DNA from 2 places in the Clostridium sp. ATCC BAA-442 genome. Region 2 is predicted to be linked to the other one. Evidence: a T-box and tRNA genes for the amino acid it is inferred to sense, from the RefSeq annotation. Region 2 holds a T-box; the other holds one or more tRNA genes.
What was found. The T-box of region 2 lies ahead of ileS (isoleucine--tRNA ligase). A T-box ahead of a tRNA ligase gene usually reads a tRNA of that ligase, here a tRNA-Ile.

Region 1: it has a tRNA-Ile gene. The T-box ahead of ileS (isoleucine--tRNA ligase) is inferred to sense a tRNA for this amino acid. The anticodon was not compared.

The regions. Positions count from the first base shown of each region.
Region 1 covers NZ_CAXSQB010000045.1:220-3,480, forward strand. The annotation lists partial or broken gene ACESY8_RS15440 (hypothetical protein) at 1-56, shown strand, start outside; gene ACESY8_RS15445 (hypothetical protein) at 43-450, shown strand; gene ACESY8_RS15450 (hypothetical protein) at 447-635, shown strand; gene ACESY8_RS15455 (YopX family protein) at 632-1,060, shown strand; gene ACESY8_RS15460 (DUF551 domain-containing protein) at 1,053-1,238, shown strand; gene ACESY8_RS15465 (helix-turn-helix domain-containing protein) at 1,242-1,457, shown strand; tRNA gene ACESY8_RS15470 (tRNA-Ile) at 1,623-1,697, shown strand; gene ACESY8_RS15475 (hypothetical protein) at 2,560-2,820, shown strand.
Region 2 covers NZ_CAXSQB010000015.1:1,408-13,314, forward strand. The annotation lists gene mutL (DNA mismatch repair endonuclease MutL) at 1-1,645, shown strand, start outside; gene hfq (RNA chaperone Hfq) at 2,130-2,366, shown strand; gene ACESY8_RS08365 (biotin/lipoyl attachment domain-containing protein) at 2,376-3,668, shown strand; gene ACESY8_RS08370 (YggS family pyridoxal phosphate-dependent enzyme) at 3,687-4,394, shown strand; gene ACESY8_RS08375 (cell division protein SepF) at 4,418-4,918, shown strand; gene ACESY8_RS08380 (DivIVA domain-containing protein) at 5,106-5,831, shown strand; T-box leader at 5,912-6,139, shown strand; gene ileS (isoleucine--tRNA ligase) at 6,237-9,032, shown strand; gene ACESY8_RS08390 (tetratricopeptide repeat protein) at 9,084-10,955, opposite strand; gene lspA (signal peptidase II) at 11,094-11,570, shown strand; gene ACESY8_RS08400 (RluA family pseudouridine synthase) at 11,545-11,907, shown strand, end outside.

The DNA.
Region 1 (3,261 bases), on a different contig from region 2:
AAGCCATCGAAAAGTACCTGAAAATCAAGGAGGGGGGACAACATGGACAAGCCTAGAATTTGCGAGGTGCTGGGGGTTGAGGTTGGAGAAATTATATCGGTGAATTTTCCGGTTGGAGAGTTTGCCTTTTCTATTGGCTCTGATGGACAAGCCATTGGAGAAAACGGTCAAGAATTTGGCGCTATTTTGACAGAAGCTATCAACCACCCCGACCGCATCATCCGCAAGCCACGCTGGACGGAGCAGGAGGTGGAGAGGGCGAAGGCTATCAAAGTGCTATATCCAGTTGTTAAAACATTGGCATACGTTGATATAGTGGGACAGACATTTTACATGTATGATGACGAAGACAACTATAAGGGCAGTCTTGATAACCTTGATGAAACGTTTCCTACGCTGAGGAGCATAAGGCGGGCCACATTGGACGAGATCATCGGAGGTGCCCAATGAAATCCCCTGAGTGTGTATGCAAAACGTCAGAAGAGTACATTCGTGTTGCGTTAGCTCTAGAAACTCTTGCTTACCATGACAAAAACTACTTAGACAGTACATTCGCAAAGAGCAATGCTGCTATCAGTGAAGAGATACAGGCTTGCTTGCAGAAGGCTTTAACGATGATGGAGGAAAAACAATGAGAGAAATCCTTTTCAAAGCCAAGCGGCTGGATAATGGAGAGTGGGTGGAGGGAAACATTGTGGCTGTCCCGGAAGATGCCGACTTTATGCCTGGAGCGTACATTCTACCGCGGTTGGTATCGGCCAGGGCAGACCCGCCCACAAAAGGGATCATGCTAGGCGGATTCTTTGAAGTTGACCCCGCCACGGTCTGCGAGTATACCGGCCTGACCGACAAGAACGGGAAGAAAGTGTTTGTTGGGGACATTGTAAAATGCAGCCGTGGTTGCACCCATGAGGTGGTATGGGTTCAGGAACACGGCGGAACCTTTATCGGAGGAATGCCAGCAATCTATCTATCTGACTTGATGCCAGGATACGCATGGACGGGGGAGGAAGAAATTATAGGCAACATCAACGACGGGGAGGGCGGACAGCATGAGTGAGTGGATCAGCGTCAAGGAGAGGTTGCCGGAGGAAAAGCAGAGAGTTATCGTGCGTTGTGAGCGCATTGGAACATCTGTAGGTTGGATTTTGTGGGGTGAATGGATGACGGATATTGGGCCCAGTGCGGGTAAAATCACCCACTGGATGCCCCTCCCAGACCCGCCGAAGGAGGGATAGCCCTTGAATGAGTTTAAGGAAAGACTCAGGAGGTTGAGGGAGGAGAAAAAGCCTGTTAGGAGTATGGCGGTAGTGTCAGAACTGTGCGGGCTTCCGCGCAGCGCAGTAAGAAAATATGAGCGCGGGGAGGCAAAGCCCAATATGACTGCGCTGATTGCTCTGGCAGACTACTATGAAGTATCGCTAGATTATCTAACAGGTCGAGTAAAATACAGATAAAATTTGAAGATTAACCTTTAAAGGGCAGCTAAACCAAAAAATTGATTTAAAATGGGAGTGTGGGGGCGTATGCCCCTGCGCTCCCACTCTCTTTCCGCCCCCTTTTCCTCCTTCACGCAGAGGGGGTGGCGGCGGTGTAGTCGCTGCCCCTACTGTGTGCAATATGCCCTTGTAGCTCAATGGTGAGAGCGATACCCTGATTTGGTATAGTGGACGCCGGTTCGATTCCGGCCTTGGGCTTGGTGACCCGCACTTTTCGCGGTAACCAATTTATTAGACCGCTCTAAAGGCCACGGAGCTGACTGTGGAAAGACACTATACCGGGTAGCCTAGAGCGTCTGACGGCCCCGGAGAAGGGACATGACGCCCGCCTGTCATGGAGGCGGAAGCGGTGGCAGCTATGACCTGCACCGGTGTGCCGACACATAGAAAGCGGCTGCGCCCGGCGGAGCGTGTAGAGACGGAATCCGCCTTATATACGGCCATAAAGGAATGGGTAGAGCGGTGTATGCCGTTGCAGCAGTTCGAGTCTGCTGATGGCCTCCAGAGGCCGGGTAGCGCCCGGATGATCTGAGCGTAGCGCAAGCCCTCAGAGAGAATGACAATGCCTGCTGAAAACTGCGTCTGTATGCGAGACTGGCTGCCGGTCGCTCCGGTGTTGCGGCACAGGCGTGTGATAATCTAAGCGGGAAGCGCACAAAAAGTTGCAAAAATGGGATGGTGTAAAGTGAGTGGTGTACTCATAATCATTGCAGAACTTATCTGCCTTGTTCTTATGGTTGTAAATGCTTATTTAGCTTTCAAAGCAAAGCAGAAAGACGACCTTAATGGAATGGTTTGGAATTTGGCATTTATGATCCTAATGAGCACTTGTATTAGATAACCAAAAATATGCCGAGTGCTGTAGCAGAAGCGCCTGCGGCGGCCCGTTACGTCGCGGACGTGTGGCGGCTCAATGCCGCCTCTCGGCTCCAGAAGGAGATATTTATGCTTAGAAGAATTTGCAATTACTTCCGCGGGTGCTAATGCAAGCACGAATTTGATATGCCGCGCCTATCCGCATGAGGCGGGCGGTGGCACCAAAACTGGAGTGATAACCACAATGGGAGATCCATTTGAACTGCTCAGACATGCACAGACAGCATACAATAACGACTTACGCCCTTGGGAACAGTCAAAAGAATACTGGGATAGACTGAAAAAGTTTTGCGATTACTCAGAGCGCTGGAGAAAAGAACAAGAGAAAGACATCGTATGGCCAAAGCCAAAAGACGTAGGGGTAGTTCGTAAAGGAACGACGGAATGGGACGTGTTCCATGAGCTGTCAATGAAGCGGCTCAAGAGAAATGGGATTCATTTGTGAACATAACACCGGGCGGTTCGGTGGGGCAGCGGTTGCTGGACAACAAGGGCCAGCCATTGGAAGAGGCCGAACTAAAATAATAATGCTGTCAGACCCGCGGAAAGCCTGACCAAACCCGCAGCATACCCCGAAAGGGGTATATATGCCGCCCCGCAGTTGCAGGAGACGAGGGAGGCTATCAACCCACACGGGTGTATCGCTTAACAGGCTGTGACGGCTGGCCGTATCCGAGCCAGAGCTCGACAGTAGGCGGCGAAAAGCATTTCAAAAGCAAAACGAAAGCAAGGGAGAGAGAAAGAAAAGGTCCCCCTCTTGATGGCCCCCTTTATCCCCCCTCTCCCTTCCCCCCGATCCCCCTATCTCTTACCCCCCTATAATCCCCCCTTAATCTCCCCCGAAAAGAAAGAGAGAGGGCGCGCTCTGTCGGTGGCGGTGGGGGGA
Region 2 (11,907 bases):
GGGCACCACAATGGTGGTGCGCGACCTGTTCTACAACACCCCCGCCCGGCTCAAGTTCCTGAAAAAGGACGCCGCCGAGGGGGCGGCCTGCTTCGCCATGGTGCAGCGGGTGGCCCTGTCCCACCCGGAGGTGAGCGTCAAGTTCCTCCGGGACGGCAAGCAGGAGCTGCTCACCCCCGGCGACGGGCAGGTGCAGTCGGCCCTCTACGCCGTGCTGGGCCGGGATATGGCCCTGGGCTTCACGCCGGTGAAGGGCTCGGGGGAGGATATGTCGGTGTCCGGCTTTGTCTCCCTGCCCACCTGCTGCCGGGGCACCCGGGGCTACCAGCACTTTTTTGTCAACGGCCGGTATGTGAAGAGCCGCACCATGATGGCCGCCCTGGAGGAGGCCTACGCCAACCAGAAGATGGTGGGCAAATTTCCCGGCTGCGTCCTCCACCTGACCACCCGGCTCAACGCGGTGGATGTCAACGTACACCCCACCAAGCAGGAGGTCAAGTTCGGCAGCGACAAGAAGGTCTTTGACGCGGTGTACTATGCCGTCAAGTCCACTCTGGAGGCCGACCGCACCCGGCCGTCCCTCCAGGTGGAGCCCCCGCGCCCGGCGGAGGGGGGGCGGCCTGCGCAGTCTCCCCTCCGCCCGGCGGAGCCCGCTCCGGCGGCCCCCACCTACCGGGAGATGACCCTGGAGGAGTTCCGCCGAACCGCGGAACGGCCCGCAGCGGCCCTGCCCCTCCACGACTTCACCGCCCCCCGGGCCACAGGGGCCGCCCCTGCATCCCCTGCCGGGAACGGCGTCTCCGGCGCCCCCATCTCCACCACCCAGCCCGCCGGGGTGGCCACCCATATCCGCCCGGCCGAAGCCGCACCTGTCCCCGCCGGGAGCGGCATCTCCGCCCCCCCAACCTCCGCCGCGCCGCACGCGCGAACGGACGGCCGTGCCCGCCCGGCTGAATCCGCCCCTGCCTCCGGCGCACCCATCTCCACCGTCCGGCCCGTAGGGGCGGATGCCCACATCCGTCCGGCCGAAGCCGCGCCCGCCCAGCCGGCAGGGGCGGCCTCTGCGCCCCCTTCGGAGGAGGAGCCCTGGCGCATGGCGGGGGAGGTGCTCAACACCTACATTGTAGTGGAGCAGGGAGACAAGGTGCTCTTCATCGACAAGCACGCCGCCCACGAGCGGCTGAACTTCGACCGGATGAAGGCCGAGGGCTACCAGCCTATGGTACAGGCCCTGCTGGAGCCGGTGGTGTTCACCCCTCCGGCGGAGGAGGGGGCCGCCCTGCTGGCCCAGCTCCCGCTGCTGGGGCGCTTCGGCTTTGAGGCGGAGGACTTCGGCGGCGGGGCGCTGATCGTCCGGGCCGCCCCCAGCGACGTGGCCGCCGGGGAGATCCCCGACGTGCTCTCCGAGCTGGCCGGCCGCCTGCTCACCGGCGGCTCTGCCGATCCAGGCGCGGCCCGGGACGCCCTGCTCCACACCATGGCCTGCAAGGCGGCCATCAAGGGCGGCCAGAAGAACAGCCCCGCCGAGCTGCTCAAGGTGGCCCAGGCGGTCATGTCCGGCGCGGTCAAATATTGTCCCCACGGGCGGCCGGTGGCCATTGAGCTGACCCGCCAGCAGCTAGAAAAGCGCTTCGGTAGAGCCTGATTTGACCGCGCTTCGCGCCTTTGGCGCGTCCAAGTGTTTTCGCCTCCGGCGAAAACCTTGCCGCAGGGGCAATTCACTTGCCCCGAGGATGTAGAATCCTCTCGGGGCCCCCGGCGGACCTGTCCGCCGGGGAGCAAATATTGCCCCCACGGGCGGCCGGTGGCCATTGAGCTGACCCGCCAGAAGCTGGAAAAGCGCTTCGGAAGAGCCTGATTTGACCGCGCACCGCCCGCAGCCCCATCGCTCGGCCGGGCGGCCACAAGGGCCGCCCCTACGCGGAAGCCACAGTCAAACCTAGGGCAATTCCGGCCCACCGCAGTCCGTGGCGGCCTTGCCCAGGCGGGTACAGCGCACTCGCTTCCAAGTTTGGCGGGGGCCGTGGGGGAAAACGCCGAAGAGACACAGCCCCGCGCCGTTTCGACGAAATCCGCCCGATAATTGGTATATATTGGATGCATCTTATAGATAGAAGGAGTGCATCCACATGCAAAAGACCAATAACCTGCAAGACCTGTTTCTGCTCCGCGCCCGCAAGTCCCACGCCAGCCTGACCGTATTTCTGATGAATGGCTATCAGCTCCGGGGACAGATCACGGGCTACGACGCCTTTGTGGTGGTACTTATGACGGGGGACAAGCAGCAGGTCATTTACAAGCACGCCATCTCCACCATTGTGCCGGAGCGGGCCATCTCTCTGGAGGCGGAGGGGGCGGCAGACTAAGGAGCTGCCATGAAGCAAGGAACCCTGATCAACCGAATTGTCATGCTGCTGCTGCTGGCGGCCGTCCTGGTGTATCTGGGCGTGTCCGCCTGGCGGAGCTTCCGCGATCCCTATACCCTGGTGCTGTCCTACGCCTACACTGTGGACGACAGTCTGGAGGCCACCGGCTTTCTGGTGCGGGAGGAGAGCGTGCTCGCCAGTCCCGGCGGGATTGTGGATCTGCTGCCCGAGGAGGGGGAGAAGGTCTCCCGCGGGGAGACGGTGGCCCTGCTCTACCAGAATGACTCCGGCCTGGCGCGGAAGGAGGAGCTACAGAGCCTGACCATGGAAAAGGAGCAGCTCCAATACGCCCTGGAGCGGACCCAGAGCGGCGGCGACTCCTCCCAGCTCAGCCAGCAGGTTATCGACGCCATCGTGGCCCTGCGCTCCTCGGTGTCCACCGGGGATCTCACCCGGCTGGAGGACGAGACCCTGCTGCTCAAGAGCCTGGTCTACAAGCGGGACTTCACCTTCAACGGCGGGGAAGAGGACGGCGATGCCGCCGCCGCCATCCAGTCCTCCATTGACGCGGTGGACGCCCAGATTGCGGCGCTGAGCGCCCAGGCCGCCCAGGACACCAGCCGCCTCACCGCCAGTCAGGCGGGAGTCTTTTCCGGGCAGACCGACGGCTATGAGAGCCTGCTCACCCCCGGTCTGCTGGAGACCATCACCCCCGGCCAGCTCAGCCAGCTCGACCGCCAGCGGCCCCAGCCGGACGCCGGCGCGGTGGGCAAGCTGGTCACCGATGCCACCTGGTACTTTGTCTGCGCCATGGGCGAGGAGGAGGCCGGGCGGCTCATCGAGGGCCGCACCGTCACCGTCCGCTTCTCCCGGGACTGGTCGGGCGAGGTGGACATGAAGGTGGAGCGGGTAGGGGAGACCCCGGAGAACGGCCGGGTGGCCGTAGTGCTGTCCTCCGACCGCTATCTGTCTGAGACCACCCTGCTCCGAAAGCAGACGGTGGAGCTGGTCTTTGACAGTCAGACCGGCATCCGCGTGCCTACGCAGGCAGTGCGCGTGGAGGAGCGGACCGTCACCGACCCGGAGACGGAGGAGGAAAAGCAGGAGCTGGTCACCGGCGTGTACGTCCTGGTGGGCCAGCAGGCGGAGTTCAAGCCCGTCACCATCCTGGCCCAGCTGGAGGATTTCGCCCTGGTGAAGTCCGCAGACGGCTCGGACGGCAAAAAGGCCCTGCGGGCCGGCGACGAGGTAATCCTCTCCTCGGTGGAGCTCTTTGACGGAAAAGTGATCACGCAGTCATAGACAGGGAGGTAATGACACATGTCCCTTGCAGAGCGCATTGCGCTGGTAAATGAGAAAATCGCCGCCGCCGCCCGGCAGGCGGGTCGGGAGCCGTCGGAGGTCACCCTGGTGGCGGCCACCAAGGTGCAGACCTCCGACACCATCCGGCAGGCCATTGCCGCCGGCGTCACCATCTGCGGTGAAAACCGGGTGCAGGAGATGACCGCCCACCTGGACGACGACGCCTACGCCGGCGCGGCCCTCCACTTCATCGGCCACCTTCAGACCAACAAGGTGCGGCAGGTAGTGGGCCGGGTGGAGCTCATTGAGTCGGTGGGCTCCGAGCACCTGCTGGAGGCCATCGAGGCCCAGGCCGCCAAGCTGGAGCTGGTACAGGACATCCTGCTGGAGGTCAACATCGGCGGGGAGGCGTCCAAGAGCGGCATTTCCCCGGAGGAGCTGTCCGCCCTGGCCGCCCAGGCGGTTGGCAGCCCCCATGTGCGCCTGCGGGGGCTCATGGCAATCCCTCCCGTGGCCGCCGGGCCGGACGGAAACCGCCCGTTTTTTGCAAAAATGCGTCAGCTTTATGTTGACATAAGAAGTCAGATGGATGATAATAAGACTAGCTTTGACTGTCTTTCCATGGGTATGAGCGGCGACTTTGAGGACGCCGTGCGGGAAGGGGCCACCCTGGTCCGGGTGGGTACCGCCCTGTTTGGGCCCCGTCCTCCCATGCACAAAGGATAGAACAAATTCGGGAGGTTACCGAAATGGGATTTTTAGATGAACTCAAGCGCCTGGCCCGCCCCTATGAGGACGAAGAGGAAGAGGAGGAGTTTGACGACTTCGAGCCCGTCTCCCGCAGCGAGCGCATGGACCGCACCGGCGGCGACCGCCTGGAGCGGAAGGCCCCCAAGGCCCAGGACAGCACCGGCCCCATCTTCCCCGTGGAGAACGAGCGCCGGAGCAACAAGGTGGTCAATATCCACACCACCACCCAGCTTCAGGTGGTGCTGGTCAAGCCCGAGCGCTTCGAGAACGCCAGCGAGATCGCCGACCACCTGCGGGAGAAGCGCACGGTGGTGCTCAACCTGGAGTCCACCAACAAGGATATCGCCCGCCGCCTGCTGGATTTCCTCTCCGGCGTGGCCTATGCCAATGAGGGCAAAATCAAAAAGGTGGCCATCTCTACTTATATTATTACGCCCTACAACGTGGATATTTTAGGCGATCTGATTGACGAACTGGAGAACAACGGGCTGTATTTCTGAACTGCTCTTCAGGACAGGAAAATGTCCGGGTTGTCCCGCCGGGAGTCCGGCGTTTCAAGCGTTTTGGCACCGCCAAAACACGGATGCCGGGCGAATCCACATTGCCCGGCAGATGCCAAAGAGGGGGTTCCCGCCCGATGCGGAGCATCGGGTGGGGAAGACATGAACAAATCGGGGGAATGACGTTATGCTGACACCACAGGAAGTTTCCGAGCACGCCTTTGCCAAGGCGTCCTTCGGCGGCTATAACATGGCGATGGTGGATGAATTTCTGGACGTACTGACGGCGGACTACACCACGCTCTATAAGGAAAACGCCACCCTCAAGGCCAAGATGAAGGTACTGGTGGACAAGGTGGAGGAGTACCGCTCCACCGAGGAGGCCATGCGCAAGGCCCTGCTTACCGCCCAGAAGATGGCCGACGAGCTGGTGGCCCAGGCGGAGGCCAAGAAGACCGAGCTGCTGAAGAACGCGGAGACGGAGGCCAAGGCCCGCATTACGGAGCTGCAGCAGGACATCCGCAGTGAGCAGATGCGCCTCACCGCCGCCCAGAACGCCACCGCCGCCTATGTGGGCAAGCTCAAGGAGCTCTATCAGCACGAGATGGACTACCTCAACGGACTGTCCAAGCTCTCCGCCCCGGCGGAGCCTGTAGTGGACCAGGTTGCCTCTGCCGCCCAGGACATCTCCCAGAGCGTGGAGAAGCTGGTGGCCGGTGAGGCGCCGGAGGAGGACGCGGAGGACACGGTGGATCTCGGCGGCGGCGCCAAGGAGAAGGACGGCGGCCTGTATGCCGAGCTGCTGGAGCTGAGCCGTTCCCACGGTCCGGAGGAGGCTGAGGAGCCCACCGAGCCCACCCGCCGCATCGATTTTGACCACCTCCAGTTCGGCAAGGACTATGAAATCAAGTAAACCCCCTTGACAGAAGGGCATTTAACGGGTAAGATACTCGGAGACACGTTGTTTCGTGTCTCCGAGTATCTTTTATTTCGCAAAACGCCGAGAAGAGGACGAGTACCGTCCCCGCCCCTGCGCAGAGAGCCGCCGTTTTGGTGCAAGGCGGACAGGGAAGGGCTGGGAAGATCACCTCCGAGCGTCCCGCCGAATCCCCCCTGGGGCAGTAAGCGGGAACGGCTGGCCCCGTTACCGGCCTTCGAGGGGCCGCGGCACGCCGCGGCAATGAGAGTGGTACCGCAGAGGTTTGCGCCTTTGTCTCTTACAGGAGACAAAGGCGCGTTTTGTTTTTGCCAATTTCGGCAAGGGCGCACGCCTTTACACCAACCTGTTTTTATATCAAAGATAAAGGAGAACTGACCCATGGACTACAACCAGACCGTCCACCTGCCCCAGACCGACTTCCCCATGCGGGCGGGCCTGCCCAAGCGGGAGCCGGAGATGCTCCAGGAGATGTATGACCACGACCTCTACCACAAGATGGTGAAGCGCAACGAGGGCAAGCCCACCTTTGTCCTCCACGACGGCCCTCCCTACGCCAACGGCAACATCCACATCGGCACCGCCCTGAACAAGATCCTCAAGGATATGATCGTCAAGCACCGCAACATGACCGGCTGGTGCGCCCCCTATGTACCCGGCTGGGACACCCACGGCCTGCCCATCGAGTCCGCCGTTCTGAAGGACAAGAAGGTAAAGCGGGACGAGATGACCACCGCCCAGTTCCGCACCAAGTGCCGGGAATACGCCGAGAGCTACATCGAGAAGATGACCGGCCAGTTCCAGCGCCTGGGCGTGCTGGGGGAGTGGGAGAACCCCTATATCACCCTGCTGCCCGAGTTTGAGGCCAAGCAGATCGAGGTCTTTGGCAAGATGGCGGAGAAGGGCCTCATCTACAAGGGCATGAAGCCGGTGTACTGGTGCCCCTTTGACCAGACCGCCCTGGCCGAGGCCGAGATTGAGTACGCCGACGACCCCTGCACCACCATCTTCGTCAAGTTCCCCGTGGCCGACGACAAGGGCAAGCTGGGCCAGTATGCCGACCTGTCCCGCACCTACTTCGTGATCTGGACCACCACCCCCTGGACGATCCCCGGCAACTACGCCATCTGCCTCAACGCGGAGTTCGACTACGTGCTCCTCCAGGTGCCGGGCGGCGATGTGTACGTGCTGGCTCAGGATCTGGCCGAGAGCGTGTGCAAGGCCGCGGGCATTGACTACGCCGCCTGCACCGTGCTGGCCACCCTCAAGGGCAGCGAGTTCGAGCTGATGCGCGCCAAGCACCCCCTCTTCGACCGGGAGAGCGTCATCCTCAACGGCGAGCATGTCACCCTGGACGCCGGCTCCGGCTGCGTCCACACCGCCCCCGGCTTCGGCGCAGAGGACTTCCAGATCTGCCAGCAGTACGACAAGGCGGGCCTGACCCACATCGGCGTGCCCGTGCCCGTCAACGCCAAGGGCGTCATGACCGACGAGCGCTACAACGGCCAGTTCTACGCCAAGGGCAACGACATGGTGGTGGCCGATCTGGAGGCCGAGGGCTTCCTGGTGGCCAAGGAGAACATCACCCACTCCTACCCCCACTGCTGGCGGTGCAAGCACCCCATCATCTACCGGGCCACCGAGCAGTGGTTCTGCTCCGTGGACGCCATCAAGGACGCGGCGGTGAAGGCCTGCGACTCCATCCAGTGGAAGCCCGAGTGGGGCAAGGAGCGCATGACCTCCATGATCACCGAGCGCAACGACTGGTGCATCAGCCGCCAGCGCGTCTGGGGCGTGCCCATCCCCATCTTCTACTGCGAGGACTGCGGGGCCGATATCGTCACCCCCGAGACCATCGCCCACGTGGCCGCCCTCTTCCGGGAGCACGGCTCCAACGTCTGGTTTGACCGGGAGGCCGCCGAGCTGCTGCCCCAGGGCTTCGTCTGCCCCAAGTGCGGCAAGGCCCACTTCACCAAAGAGACCGACATCATGGACGTGTGGTTCGACTCCGGCTCCACCTGGGCCGCCGTGGCGGCCGAGCGCCCCTACCTCAAGTACCCCGCCGACCTCTACCTGGAGGGCGGCGACCAGTACCGCGGCTGGTTCCAGTCGAGCATGCTCACCTCCATCGCCGTGAACGGTGTGGCCCCCTACAAGCAGATCGCCACCCACGGCTGGACGGTGGACGGCGAGGGCAAGGCCATGCACAAGTCCCTGGGCAACGCCGTCTCCCCCGACGAGGTCATCAAGGACTACGGCGCAGACATGCTCCGCCTGTGGGTGGCCTCCGCCGACTACACCCAGGACATGCGCATCTCCAAGGACATCATGAAGCAGCTCTCCCAGGCCTATCTGAAAATCCGCAACACCGCCCGCTACATGCTGGGCAACCTGTGCGACTTCGAGCCCGACCGGGATCTGGTGCCGGCGGAAAACCTGATGGAGCTGGACCGCTACGCCCTGCACACCTTCAACGAGCTGGCCAAGACCGCCCGCGCCGCCTACGACCGCTATGAGTTCCACGCCGTCTACCGCGCCGTCTACAACTTCTGCGTGGTGGACATGTCCAACTTCTACCTGGACATCATCAAGGACCGGCTCTACTGCGGCGCCGAGGCCGAGCGCCGCTCCGCCCAGACCGCCCTGTACCACATCCTGGACGGCATGACCCGGCTCATCGCCCCCATCCTGGCCTTCACCTCCGACGAGATCTGGCACGCCATGAAGCACGCCCAGGGCGTAAACGCCGAAAGCGTCCTGTTCAACGACATGCCCGGCGACAACGCCGCCTTTGCCCTGGACGCGGCCGCCCGGGAGCGCTGGGCGAAGCTGGTCAGCCTCCGCGACGCGGTGAACAAGGCCCTGGAGAATGCCCGTAACGCCGGCGTGTTCAAGAAGGCCCAGGACACCGACGTGACCCTCTCCGTGTCCGAGTCCGACGCCGCCTTCCTGGCCGGGGTGGATCTGGCCTCCCTGTGCATCGTCTCCAAGGTCACCGTCACCACCGGGGCCGTGGAGGGGGAGAAGAGCGAGGACTGCCTCATCCCCTGCACCATCGCCGTCGCCCTGGACGAGTCCCCCAAGTGCCCCCGCTGCTGGAACCACAGCGAGCACATCGGCGCCGACGGCCACCACAACCAGCTGTGCGACCGCTGCGCCGCCGTGGTGGGTGAGTAATTCCGCAGATAGCAGATAGAAAACGGACAGGACGCCGCAGCGCTGCGGCGGCTATGCCTGCGGCGTCTCCTCCTGTTTTTCCGTCAGTTTGCGATAGGTCTCCCGGTCCCGCTCGGCCTTCTCTGTCTGCTCCAGCCCCTCATAGGCATCGGCACGGATGCTGTATGCCTTGGCGTAGCCTGGATCCAGCTTGATGGCCTTGTTGCAGCTTGTGACCGCTTCGCTATAGCGCTCCAAGTGGTTGAAGTCATCTCCTACGTTTGCATGATAGATTGCACTATTGGGGGCGAGTTTGACTGCCCTACGCTGTTCGATCAACGCCTTTTGATATTCTCCCTGATGGGCGTAGAGAACACCCCGGTTGTTATAGGCTCTTGCGCAATTGGGGTCGATCTGGATGGCCTTTTGGTAGCTCTGCAGGGACTCCTGCACCTCTCCAAGCCTTTTCTGCACATCGCCCAAGGTCGTATAGAGCCCCGCATCGGCCGGTTCCAGCTCCAGCGCCTTCTCATAATCGGCCTGGGCCTTTTCGTACTCCTCCAGATTCCAGTAAGCGCTGCCCCGCTCCCTGTAAAGCCTCTTGTCCCCCGGCGGCAGTTCAATTGCCCTGGTAAAGTCAAGAACAGCTTTGTCATACATCTTCACAATGGTAAAGCACAGGCCCCGATTGCGGTATACCTCCGAAGTCTCCTTCAGCTCCAGCGACCGGCTGTAGTCCCGTATGGCCTGTTCCGGATCCCTCTGGTGGTTGCAGACACCCAGGTACCAGTAGAGCCTGCTGTCCTCCATTCCCAACTCTTTGGCTTTGGTGAAGTCCTCCAGCGCCTGGGCATAGTCGTTGGCAAAATAGTAGAGCTTTCCCCGCTCCCAGTAGGCCTCCCCGTCCTCCTCGTCCAGCTCGATGCGGCGGTCCAGCCGCTGAAGCTCCTCCCGCTGTTTGGCGTCCATGGCCCGGAGGATGGCGCTCTGGGTCTCGCTGGGGGTCTCCGCGGCCCGCAGCTTCTCCTGAAATGCCTTGACCTGCTCCTGATAGTCCCTCACCCGCTGCTCAGCCGCGCTTTCGATATGCTCGCAGGGGTCAGTATAGCCGAACCGCTGCCCCATCAGGTACATCATCTCGTCAAAGCCCTCAATGGGGATAAAGTATCCGCCGTGGCGCTCCACCACCTTCTGAATCTCCTCCGGCGGCTCGTCGTGGCGGTAGCACCAGTAGAGGCCGCTCAGGCACTCGGTCTCCTTCAGAAAGTCCATCAGGCTGTGGTCGCCCCCGGCATAGCCGATCACCACGGGGGTATAACGCTTGAAGGCCTCCCGCAGGATATCCTTCCACTGCTTCGACAGGCCGTTGACCTGCTCGGCCCGGTTGAGGGGGTCAAAGAACAGGCCCCGGTGGAGCTTGGCGATGATGGGCCGGCTGGTGTTGAAGTTGATGTACTGGGCCAGCAGCTCGTGGCTGATGACGATGGGCCTTTTATCCGTGTAAATAAACAGGGCGTCCTCCACCAAGCTGTCGAAATTGGTGGTGATCACCAGGTTGTTGCGCGTGTTGGCCAACAGGGCGGCCAGGGGATAGTAGCCCAGGCTGGGCTGGGCGCGCTCCAGCGTCCGCTCCAGGAAAGCGGAGCCGTTCTGATAGTCCGGAAAAAAGCGCATGGCATAGAGGTCAAAATAGGCCCGGCTGGACGGCTTGGTCGAGCGCACCCCCAGCCGCTTTTTCAGCTCCTTGATCTCCTCCTTGGAGCATTGCTCCAAAATCTCCCCGTGCCACTGTTTGGCCAGTTCCTCCCCGGTGGGGATACCAGAGGTCTTGGAGGCCCCGGCGCCCAGGATGAAGCAGTAGCGCCGCTCGTTTTTACAGCCCTCCTCAAGGGTATTCAGGAACACATTTAACGAAAGGGTCCGCCTTTCATCCAACGCACTCACCGCCTTTCGGCTTTTTGCCCCAGTATACCAGATTTTTCTTGTTTCTTCAATTGGAATTTACATCCGATCTTCCGGGTTGCCCCCGGCGGCAGGCCGTGATAAAATAGAGCAAAACCGAAGAAAAGGAGCCCTTTGTCCATGCTATATGCCGTTCTCGTGGTGGCCCTGGTGGTACTGGACCAGGTGGTCAAGTTCCTGGTGCGGGCCAACATCCCCCTGGGGGGAGACGTCCCCTTTCTCCCCCATATTCTCCAGCTCACCTATGTGCAGAACACCGGCGCGGCCTTCTCCCTGCTGGAGGAGCACACCTGGATTCTGACCATTGTGTCCCTGGTGGTGTCCGTCCTGCTGGTGGTGCTTCTGGTGAAAAAGGTCTTTCCCCGCCCCTTCGCCATGGCCGCCCTGTCCATGGTGCTGGCCGGGGCGGTGGGCAACCTGATCGACCGGGCCCTGCTGGGCTACGTCACCGACATGTTTGAGACCCTGTTCATGCGCTTTGCCGTCTTCAACGTGGCGGACATCTGCGTGGTGGTGGGTGGCATCGCGTTCTGCGTGTACTACCTCTTCTTCCACGGCAAGGAGGAGGGCCATGGAGCCGATTCTGCTGCGGGCTGACCGGGCGGGGGAGCGGGCCGACCAGCTCCTGGCCCGGCTGGTGCCGGAGCTGACCCGCTCGGCGGCCCAGCGCCTGCTGGAGGCGGGGGCGGTCACCCTCGGCGGCCGCCCGGTAAAGAAGAACGACAAGGCCGCCGTGGGCGACGTGCTGGAGGTGCGCCTCCCGGAGCCGGAGCCGGTGGACGTGCTCCCCCAGGATATCCCCCTGGACGTGGCGTATGAGGACGCCGACGTGATTGTGGTCAACAAGCCGGTGGGCCTGGTGGTTCACCCGGCGGCGGGCCATCCGGACGGCACACTGGTCAACGCTCTGTTATATCACTGTGGCGAATCACTC